DNA from 2 places in the Paenibacillus sp. FSL R5-0914 genome. Region 1 is predicted to be linked to the other one. Evidence: predicted binding sites of a transcription regulator. Region 1 holds the regulator's gene; the other holds the start of a gene.

Region 1 (4,926 bases):
TCGTTATGATCTTAGACTATCGTTTAAGCAGTCCATCAAATGATTCTTGCGCCTTACGACGGATTGCTTCCTCATCTAGCGTTATACATTCTCCATGTTTTACAACCTGTTTACCATTCACCCATACATGCTCAACGTCCTTGGCGCTGGCAGAGTATACAGCATGAGACAACAGATCTGTGTGTGGTAGCAAATGCGGCTGGTCTATATCAATCGCGATAAAGTCCGCTTTCATGCCAACAGCGAGTCTACCCACATCATTTAAAAAGATAGACTTTGCGCCATACTCTGTAGCTATACGCAGCGCTTCCGGAGCTGGGACAGCCGTCGGATCACCACTTACACCTTTATGGATGAGGGCTGCAAGACGCATCTCTTCAAACATATCCAGGTTATTATTGCTTGCCGCACCATCTGTACCCAGTGACACCTTCACACCAGCCTTTAGAAGATCCGTAACCCGAGCCACTCCACTAGCCAGTTTCAGATTACTTCCTGGGTTATGAGACACGCCTACATCATGACGAGCCAGTATCTCGATCTCTTCATCATTCAAATGAACGCCATGTGCAACAATAGACGGACGTGTGAACATTCCAAGCTTCTCTAAATGCGCTACAGGCCGAAGTCCGTAATCCACCACATTCTGCTCCACTTCGCGTTTGGTCTCGGACATATGGGTATGCATCGGTAAATCCAAATCATGTGCCGCTTGTACAAACTTAACAAAGAAGTCCGGTGGGCAAGTATATGGGGCGTGTGGCGAGATCATCGTCGTAATTCTACCATCAGCCTTACCATGCCAATTTCGTGCAAAAGAAATCGCTTCCGCAAGCTTGTGATTTTGTACTTCCTCTGGGCATAATCCGATTACGCCTCTCATCAGTACGGAACGGATGCCTGATAATTCGACTACCTCTGCTACTCGATCCATATGATCATACATATCCAAGAAGGTTGTAGTACCACCTTTTAGCATTTCCAGTACCGACAAGGAGGTTCCCCAGTATACATCTTCTCCAGTGAATTTCGCTTCCATCGGCCACATCTTCTCTTGAAGCCACACCTGAAGTGCTAAATCATCTCCATAACCACGAAGCAATGACATTGCGGCATGGCCATGTGTGTTTACCAGACCTGGCATAAACAGCAGACGACTGCCATCAACAACTTGCACATCATCTTCCATTAAAGGTTCTTCTTTTCCTATGTAAGTGATCAAATCATCTTCAATAGTCATATATCCGCTCAGAACCGGCTCATCCGTTCCCGGAATAAGAAAACGCCCGCCCTTAATAATCGTTTTACTGCTCTTCATTTCCGCTTTCTTCCTTTCCGTCTTTCAAATAATAAGCAAGGCTTTGCAAATCCGTTGTAAAATCGGCAGCATGAACACGGATATTCGATGGTGTTTTTAGAATCACTGGTGCAAAATTCAAAATCGCCTCAATGCCAGACTCAATGAGAATATCTGCTACATTCTGCGCTTCTGAATCAGGCACAGTAATTATCCCAATTCGAATACCTTGCTCACGAACCGTCTGACCAAGCTCCTCCATCGGTTGAACGGTAAGAGAGTTGATTTTCCGCCCTACCTTAGGTGCATAGGAGTCAAATATAGCGGTAATCTTCATAGTATCTTTCAGATAAGCATTGTAATTAGATAATGCATGTCCAAGGTTACCAGCACCTACTAAAGCCACATTCAATTGTTGATCCAGCTTCAGAATATGACGGATTTTTTCAATAAGATAAGTTACGTCATACCCGATACCTTTTCTACCAAAGTCTCCAAAATAAGCTAAATCTTTACGAATTTGAGCAGGATTTAAATCAAGTTTTTGTCCTAGTTCTTGTGAGGAAACGGTTAATATTTCACGTTTCTGGAGATCATTCAAGAAACGCAAGTACACAGGAAGTCTGCGAACAACGGCTTCTGATATTTTATCCGATTTCATAATTTACCTCCTAATTTAAGTGATATTCTGTTCAAATCCTATCGAAATATCTGCACCTCGTCTCAAGGAAGAGCGGTATTCTTATACCGCCCTTCCTTGTAGAGTGATTAATAAGATCGATGACGTTCTTTTCAAGAAACGCCTCCGTCTTCCAACCACTCCGCTATACGAGGAACCATTTGATCCGTAAGCATATGCTCCATTTTCGGGCCAGGCAACGAATAGAGGAAATACTTCCCATAGTGAGATTCTATCACCCTTGTGTCATACACAATAACAATACCCCGATCTTGCGCTGTCCGTACCAGCCTCCCAAATCCTTGCTTGAAGCGAATAACCGCCTGAGGAACAGACAACTTCATGAACGGATTCTTTTTCTGGGCTTGTAATAACTCAGACTTCGCTTCCGCTAGAGGGTGGTTTGGCGGTTGAAATGGGAGCCTCACGATGGCCAAGCATGTTAATGCTTCACCTGGAATATCTACACCCTCCCAAAAGCTGCTTGTTCCTAATAGTACAGAAGCTGCACTGTCCTGAAAACGGCGGATCAGCTTGCTACGGCTGCCCCCCTCCACGCCTTGACCTAGCACCGTGATCTCTTGTGAGGCTAGAGCCTCTTTCAGAGGATCGTAAACCTGGCGTAGCATCTTGTAAGAAGTAAACAGGACAAGCATCCGCCCACGTGTTGTAATAGCTGCTTCTGCTAGTGACTGTACGAGTGTATCGACAAATCGGGCATCGCCTACACTCCCCTTCACACTAGGGAAATCCCGCGGAATAACTAACAGCGCCTGCTCCCGATACTTAAAGGGAGAAGGCAGGAGTGATGTCATCAGACGCCCCTCTTCCGCAGCTTCATTAAGTCCGAGATTATCAATCATAAACTGGAAAGATTTATCCACAGAGAGTGTCGCCGAAGTTAGTACGATACTTTTCTTCTTGTCGAAAAACAGCTCCTTAAGCTGAGTACTAACATCAACAGGAACGGCATACAGCTGTAGCGATTTACTGCGATAATTTCCATTCGCCTCCAGCCAATATACTACATTCTCATCATTTAATCCCATAAAAAACCGTACTTGCTCACGTATAGAAGCTAAATCCTTAAATAAGCCGCTAATATCGGTAACTAGACTATCTGAGGAAGATTGACCTTCTTGATCTCGCATCTCATTAAGCATTTTATCACCTTTACGGATAATTTCGCTTAATGTCAGATTCATAGTATTCTCTAAAGCAACCAATTCATCCCAATCATTCGGTTTACGGGTAGGAAGTAGCCGCATGACTAACTGGCCGGCTTCTCCCGCCGCTGCATCGCTACGTTCCGGCAAGAGGCTGAATAGTTTATCACTAAGCAGATCCCAGGTTTCTTTTACGGTAAGCAGGTCCGGATAGATTCTATCGATCACTCCGCTCCATTCAGAAGCTTCCTCACTGCCTGATGACTGAAGCATTTGGCGAAGTGTAGGAAGTTGGCCATTTCGACTATCCTTATAAAGACGCGATAATGTATGTGCCACCGTGAAATGCTTCATATGCATGCCTAAATGCTTGCCAGCCACGTCCTCCAGATGATGGGCCTCATCTATTACAAGATGTTCATAAGCGGGAAGTAGTTGATGCCCAGCCTTAACATCTGCGAAAAGCTTAGAGTGGTTCGTAATGACCACGTCTGCAATACCAGCTTCATGCTTAGCCCGATGATAATAACACTTACGGAACCAAGGACACGAGCGACCCAGACAAGAATCGGTATCGCTTGCCACCGTCTCCCAAAAATCTCCGCCACGTCCACTTAGATTGAGCTCTTCGTCATCTCCTGATTCACTTTGTGTCAGCCAAACGATCATCTGAGCCGCAGTAAGCGCATCTTCCCTCGGACTTATAAAGTCTTTTTTATTAATTTTATGTTCGAACTTACGAAGACACAAATAATGCCCTCTGCCCTTAAAAATTGCAGCTTTAAATGGAAAAGGAACTACCTGCGTTAACAAAGGAATATCACGCTCACGCAATTGATCCTGCAGATTAATAGTATGAGTGCTGACCATGACTTTTTCATTAGTTCGTACGCTTTGGTATATGGCAGGCAATAAATAACCAAGGGATTTACCGGTTCCTGTCCCTGCTTCGATCAATAGATGCTTGTCTTCGGCAAGTGCCGTCATCACCTCATTGATCATAATATCCTGAGCTTCTCGGCTTTCATACTGTGGCAAAGTTTCTTTAAGTCGTTTCGTTACTTCATCCATATAATCTGTAAAAGATAAATTGTGTAGTGGATTCTCAGCATGCTCGTCTCGAGGTGGAGCTAATTCATTCCAGTCTCCTACAGCAAGCGCTAATTGACGATAGAAAGTCAGATCACCTTCGGGCTGAAGCGTCTCCGCTTCCCGTTCACGCAGCAGACCATCAAAATACCAACCCAGATCACTATCCTCTTCCGTAAACAGCTCACAGAGTCTCTGAATCGTCAGCAGAGGCAAATCGTAGAGCTCCTCCAGACATTTCAGCAATACAAGAGCAGTTGCGAGTGCATCACTGTCTGCCTGATGCGGACGATCATGCGTCACTCCAAAATGTGCACTAACTGATCCTAGTTGATAGGATGTGAGAGAAGGAAAGCAGATTTTCAGAAAATCAATCGTATCTAAAATCCGCCCTTGAAATGGTAAATACCCACATCGGTCTAAAGCATTTTGCAAAAAATGGAAGTCAAATGCGACATTATGCCCTACAAGCACAACATCATCCAAGAGTGGGACAAGCTCCATCATCATCTCATCCAGCTCAGGTGCATCCTTTACATCATCGTCGGTAATCCCCGTTAGACCAGTTATAAAAGGAGGTATCGGCGTTCCGGGCTTGACATAGGAACCATATACCCGGGAGATGGACCGGTCTTCTTCTATAATTGCAAGGCCAACCTGGATAATTTCACCCACGGATTGGGTTCCCGTTGTTT
Region 2 (4,926 bases), 280 kb from region 1:
AATGGCTGCTACTTTGTGAATAAAGAAGAAGCTGCCAAACTGACTAGTGGAGCAATGAACGTAGATAAATGTGCGGTTAACCCAGCAATCGTAGGTCAATCCGCAGTGAAAATTGCTGAAATGTGTGGCATTCAAGTCCCTGCCGGCACAAAGATTCTGGTAGCAGAACTTGAAGGTGTAGGCACTAAATATCCACTTTCCGCTGAAAAATTAAGCCCGGTTCTTGCTTGCTACAAAGTTAAGAATGCAGATCAAGGTATCGAACGCGCAGCTCAAATTGTTGAATTTGGTGGTATGGGACATAGCTCGGCTATCCACTCCAACAACGAAGAAGTAATCATGAAGTTCTCTAACCGTCTGCAAACAGGACGTATTCTCGTTAACTCGCCTTCCACACATGGTGCGATCGGCGATATCTATAACACTAATATCCCTTCGTTGACTCTGGGCTGCGGATCTTATGGACGTAACTCCGTGTCGCAAAACGTTACAGCAATCAATTTGATCAACGTGAAAAGGGTGAATCGTCGTACCGTGAATATGCAATGGTTTAAAGTACCTGACAAGATCTATTTCGAAAAAGGCGCTACTCAGTACCTGACCAAAATGCCTGATATCACACGTGTCGCAATTATCACTGACCCAATGATGGTTAAGCTTGGATATGTTGAAAGAGTTGAACATTACCTGCGTCAACGTCAAACCCCTGTAGCTATCGAAGTGTTCTCTGAAGTTGAACCAGATCCATCGACAACTACAGTTGAAAAAGGTACTGCAATGATGAACAGATTCCAACCGGACTGCATTATCGCACTTGGCGGCGGTTCCCCAATGGATGCTGCAAAAGGAATGTGGTTATTCTATGAACATCCAGACGCAGACTTTAATGGTCTGAAACAAAAATTCATGGATATCCGTAAACGGGTATACAAATTCCCTAAACTTGGTAACAAAGCTAAATTTGTAGCTATTCCAACTACTTCGGGTACAGGTTCGGAAGTAACATCTTTCGCAGTTATTACCGATAAAACAACTGAACAGCACACTAAATATCCTTTGGCTGACTACGAGTTAACTCCAGATGTGGCTATCATTGATCCAGAGTTCGTATACAGCTTGCCAAAAACTGCTGTTGCTGATACAGGTATGGACGTATTGACACATGCTATCGAAGCTTATGTATCGGTTATGGCGAGTGACTATACTGATGGCCTAGCTATTAAAGCGATCCAACTGGTATTCCAATACCTTGAAAAATCAGCGCTGGAAGGCGACAGAGTAGCACGTGAGAAAATGCATAACGCATCAACACTTGCTGGTATGGCCTTTGCCAATGCATTCTTGGGTATTAACCACAGTTTGGCGCATAAATGGGGCGGACAGTACCACACTGCTCATGGTCGTACTAATGCGATCCTTATGCCACACGTTATCCGCTACAATGCTAAAAAACCTACGAAGTTCGCTTCGTTCCCTAAATATTCGCACTTCGTAGCTGATGAGCGTTATGCTGAAATTGCCCGTATTCTGGGATTGCCAGCTCGCACAACTGAAGAAGGTGTAACTAGCCTGATCAATGCTATTCGCGATATGAATAAAAAATTGGGCATCGAAGAATCGTTCCAACAACTGGGCTTTGATCCTAAGGACTTCGAATCCCGCGTAGATTACTTGGCTGACCGTGCGTTTGAAGATCAATGTACAACTGCCAATCCTAAGCTGCCACTGGTATCTGAGCTTGCTGATGTATACCGTAATGCGTTCTACGGAAGATTTGATAATTAATAAGTGGTTAAATAGAGAATAGGATAGTTGTGGACTTAGATAAAGGTGACAAATATCACTCGAAAGGTGATATTTGTCACAGTGTTTTTATAGAAAATAAACTAGAATGTTTATATAAACAACGGTCCCACATATGAAATGTTGATTGTGAAATTTGGAACAACCACATCTTTTTGGGGATCACGAGACACGGGATCAACCTTCAAGCCCGCGATCTCTACAAATATAATAAATATAGATGGAGGGATTTAGCATGTCGGTGATTGAAAAAGAAGTAAATGAAGTGAAATCCGGTTGGAGAAGTTTTACAAAAGGTAAATGGTCCAAGAAAGTTGACGTTAACAACTTTATCGCTAGTAACATTAAGCCTTATGAAGGTAACGAAGAGTTCCTCGTAGGTCCTACTAGTAACACAACTGAACTGTGGAAGATTATTTCCCAACTGAGCAAGGAAGAAAGAGAAAGAGGCGGCGTATGGGATGTTTCCCTAGATACTGTCTCCACAATCACTTCACATGCTCCAGGCTACATTGACAAGGACAAGGAACAAATTGTAGGCGTGCAGACTGACGCTCCTTTCAGACGTTCCATCCAGCCGTTCGGCGGGATCAAGATGATGGTTGATGCTACGAAGGCTTATGGCTTCGAGCTTCCACAAAACATCGTTGACATGTTCACGAACATTCGCAAAACGCATAACCAAGGCGTATTTGATGCATATACACCAGACATGAGAGCAGTGCGTAAATCCGGCGTTATCACAGGTCTTCCTGATGCTTACGGCCGTGGACGTATTATCGGCGACTACCGCCGCATAGCTCTGTACGGTATTGATTTCTTGATTAAAGACAAAAAGCAACAACTAGCTGAGCTTGAAGTTGACTCCATGACAGAAGAAATAATTCGTTTACGTGAAGAGCTGTCCGAGCAAATTCGTGCACTGGGCGAATTGAAAGAAATGGCAGCTGCTCACGGCATGGATATTTCCAAACCAGCGATGAACTTCAAAGAAGCTACTCAATGGGTATACTTTGGATATCTGGCAGCAGTTAAAGAACAAAATGGTGCAGCGATGTCCCTGGGACGTGTTTCTTCCTTCCTAGACATCTATGCAGAACGCGATATTGAAGAAGGTACTTTGACTGAAGAACAAGTCCAAGAAATTGTCGATCATTTCGTAATGAAACTGCGTATCGTGAAATTCTTGCGTACACCTGACTATAATGACCTGTTCTCTGGAGACCCTACTTGGGTAACTGAATCCATCGGTGGTATGGCTGAAGATGGAACCACTCGTGTTACCAAGAACAGCTTCCGTTTCCTGAACACCCTGTACAACTTGGGTCCAGCTCCGGAACCAAACTTAACTGTACTTTGGTCCGAAAGATTGCCTGAAGGCTTCAAAAAATATTGTGCTAAGGTTTCTATCGAAACTAGTGCAATTCAGTATGAAAACGACGATCTAATGCGTCCATACTGGGGTGAAGATTATGCGATTGCATGCTGCGTATCTCCAATGCGTATCGGTAAACAAATGCAGTTCTTCGGCGCTCGTGCCAACCTGGCAAAAGCTTTGCTGTATGCTATTAATGGTGGTAAAGACGAAAAATCCGGAGCACAAGTTGGACCGGAATTCCCAGCTATCACTTCTGAATATCTAGATTATGACGAAGTAATGAAACGTTTCAAACCGATGATGGAGTGGTTGGCTAAGACTTATGTTAACACTTTGAACATCATTCACTATATGCATGACAAATATTCTTACGAACGTATCGAAATGGCACTGCATGATCGCGACATTCTGCGTACAATGGCTTGCGGTATCGCTGGTCTGTCCGTTGCAGCTGACTCACTGAGTGCTATTAAATACGCGAAGGTTAAACCAATCCGTAACGAACAAGGTATTGCAATTGACTTCGAAACTGAAGGCGAATTCCCTTGCTACGGTAACAATGACGATGCTGTAGACAACATCGCAGTAGAATTGGTTGAAACCTTCATGTCTATGATCCGTAAACACAAAACATATCGTGATGCTGTACCGACTCAATCGGTATTGACCATTACTTCGAATGTAGTGTACGGTAAGAAGACAGGTACAACACCTGACGGACGTAAAAAAGGCGAACCATTCGCACCAGGTGCTAACCCAATGCACGGACGCGACAAGAAAGGTGCTCTGGCTTCACTGAACTCTGTAGCCAAACTGCCTTACTCCGATGCACAAGATGGTATCTCCAATACGTTCTCTATCGTACCTAAGGCACTAGGTAAAGACGATGAATCCTGTAAGTCTAACCTGGTACACATGATGGACGGATACTTCCATAATAACGCTCAGCATTTGAACGTTAACGTATTTAACCGTGAACAGCTGATGGACGCTATGGATCACCCAGAGAACTATCCACAATTGACTATCCGAGTATCCGGTTATGCAGTTAACTTCATCAAGTTGACTCGCGAACAACAAATGGACGTAATTAACCGTACTTTCCACGGTTCAATGTAATTTGTTTATATTTATAAAGATCTTTCATTGAGATATGCACTAAAATATTTGCAAGGAATTACCGCTCTTGTTTCAAGGGCGGTAATATCTTGTTCAAGAATCATTAAAATTTTAAATTTTACGGTCGCGATTAAGGAGAACACAGTCTTAAGGGCAGGGATTCTTCTTCGTGAAAGATGGACTGTTAGTCAGTCCTGGAGAAAGGATGACATCCTATGATTAAAGGTCGCATACACTCCTTGGAAACCTTTGGAACCGTTGACGGACCTGGTATTCGATTTGTCTTATTTATGCAAGGGTGCTTGCTGAAATGCCAGTATTGCCATAACCCTGATACTTGGGCTTTAGATGAAGGTAAGGAAATGACTCTAGAAGAAGTGCTTTCGGAGATCGAGCCATATTTAAACTACTATCGTTCATCCGGTGGTGGGTTAACTGTATCCGGCGGAGAACCAACTTTGCAGGCACAATTTGTAAAACAGTTATTTACGGAAGTTAAGAAGCGTTGGAATTTGCACACCACATTAGATAGTAATGGTTATAACGAAGGTGACAAGATTAATGACTTATTGGATGTTACGGACTTGGTGATGCTCGATTTGAAGCATATTGATGAAGAAGCACAC

Evidence for each region. The regulator Rex, encoded in region 1, represses fermentation and respiration genes when NADH is low (regulators of the CRP and FNR family bind a similar motif). The targets are predictions, from matches to a motif close to TTGTGAAATATTTCACAA.
Region 2: a site for Rex is predicted at 1,931-1,948, ahead of pflB (formate C-acetyltransferase). Genes of this name have one in related genera too.

Annotation. Positions count from the first base shown of each region.
Region 1 is NZ_JBBORH010000001.1:3,069,657-3,074,582, reverse strand. It holds gene MKX60_RS13610 (amidohydrolase) at 17-1,318, opposite strand; gene MKX60_RS13605 (redox-sensing transcriptional repressor Rex) at 1,305-1,958, opposite strand; gene dinG (ATP-dependent DNA helicase DinG) at 2,090-4,926, opposite strand, start outside.
Region 2 is NZ_JBBORH010000001.1:2,790,861-2,795,786, forward strand. It holds gene adhE (bifunctional acetaldehyde-CoA/alcohol dehydrogenase) at 1-1,785, shown strand, start outside; gene pflB (formate C-acetyltransferase) at 2,039-4,300, shown strand; gene pflA (pyruvate formate-lyase-activating protein) at 4,516-4,926, shown strand, end outside.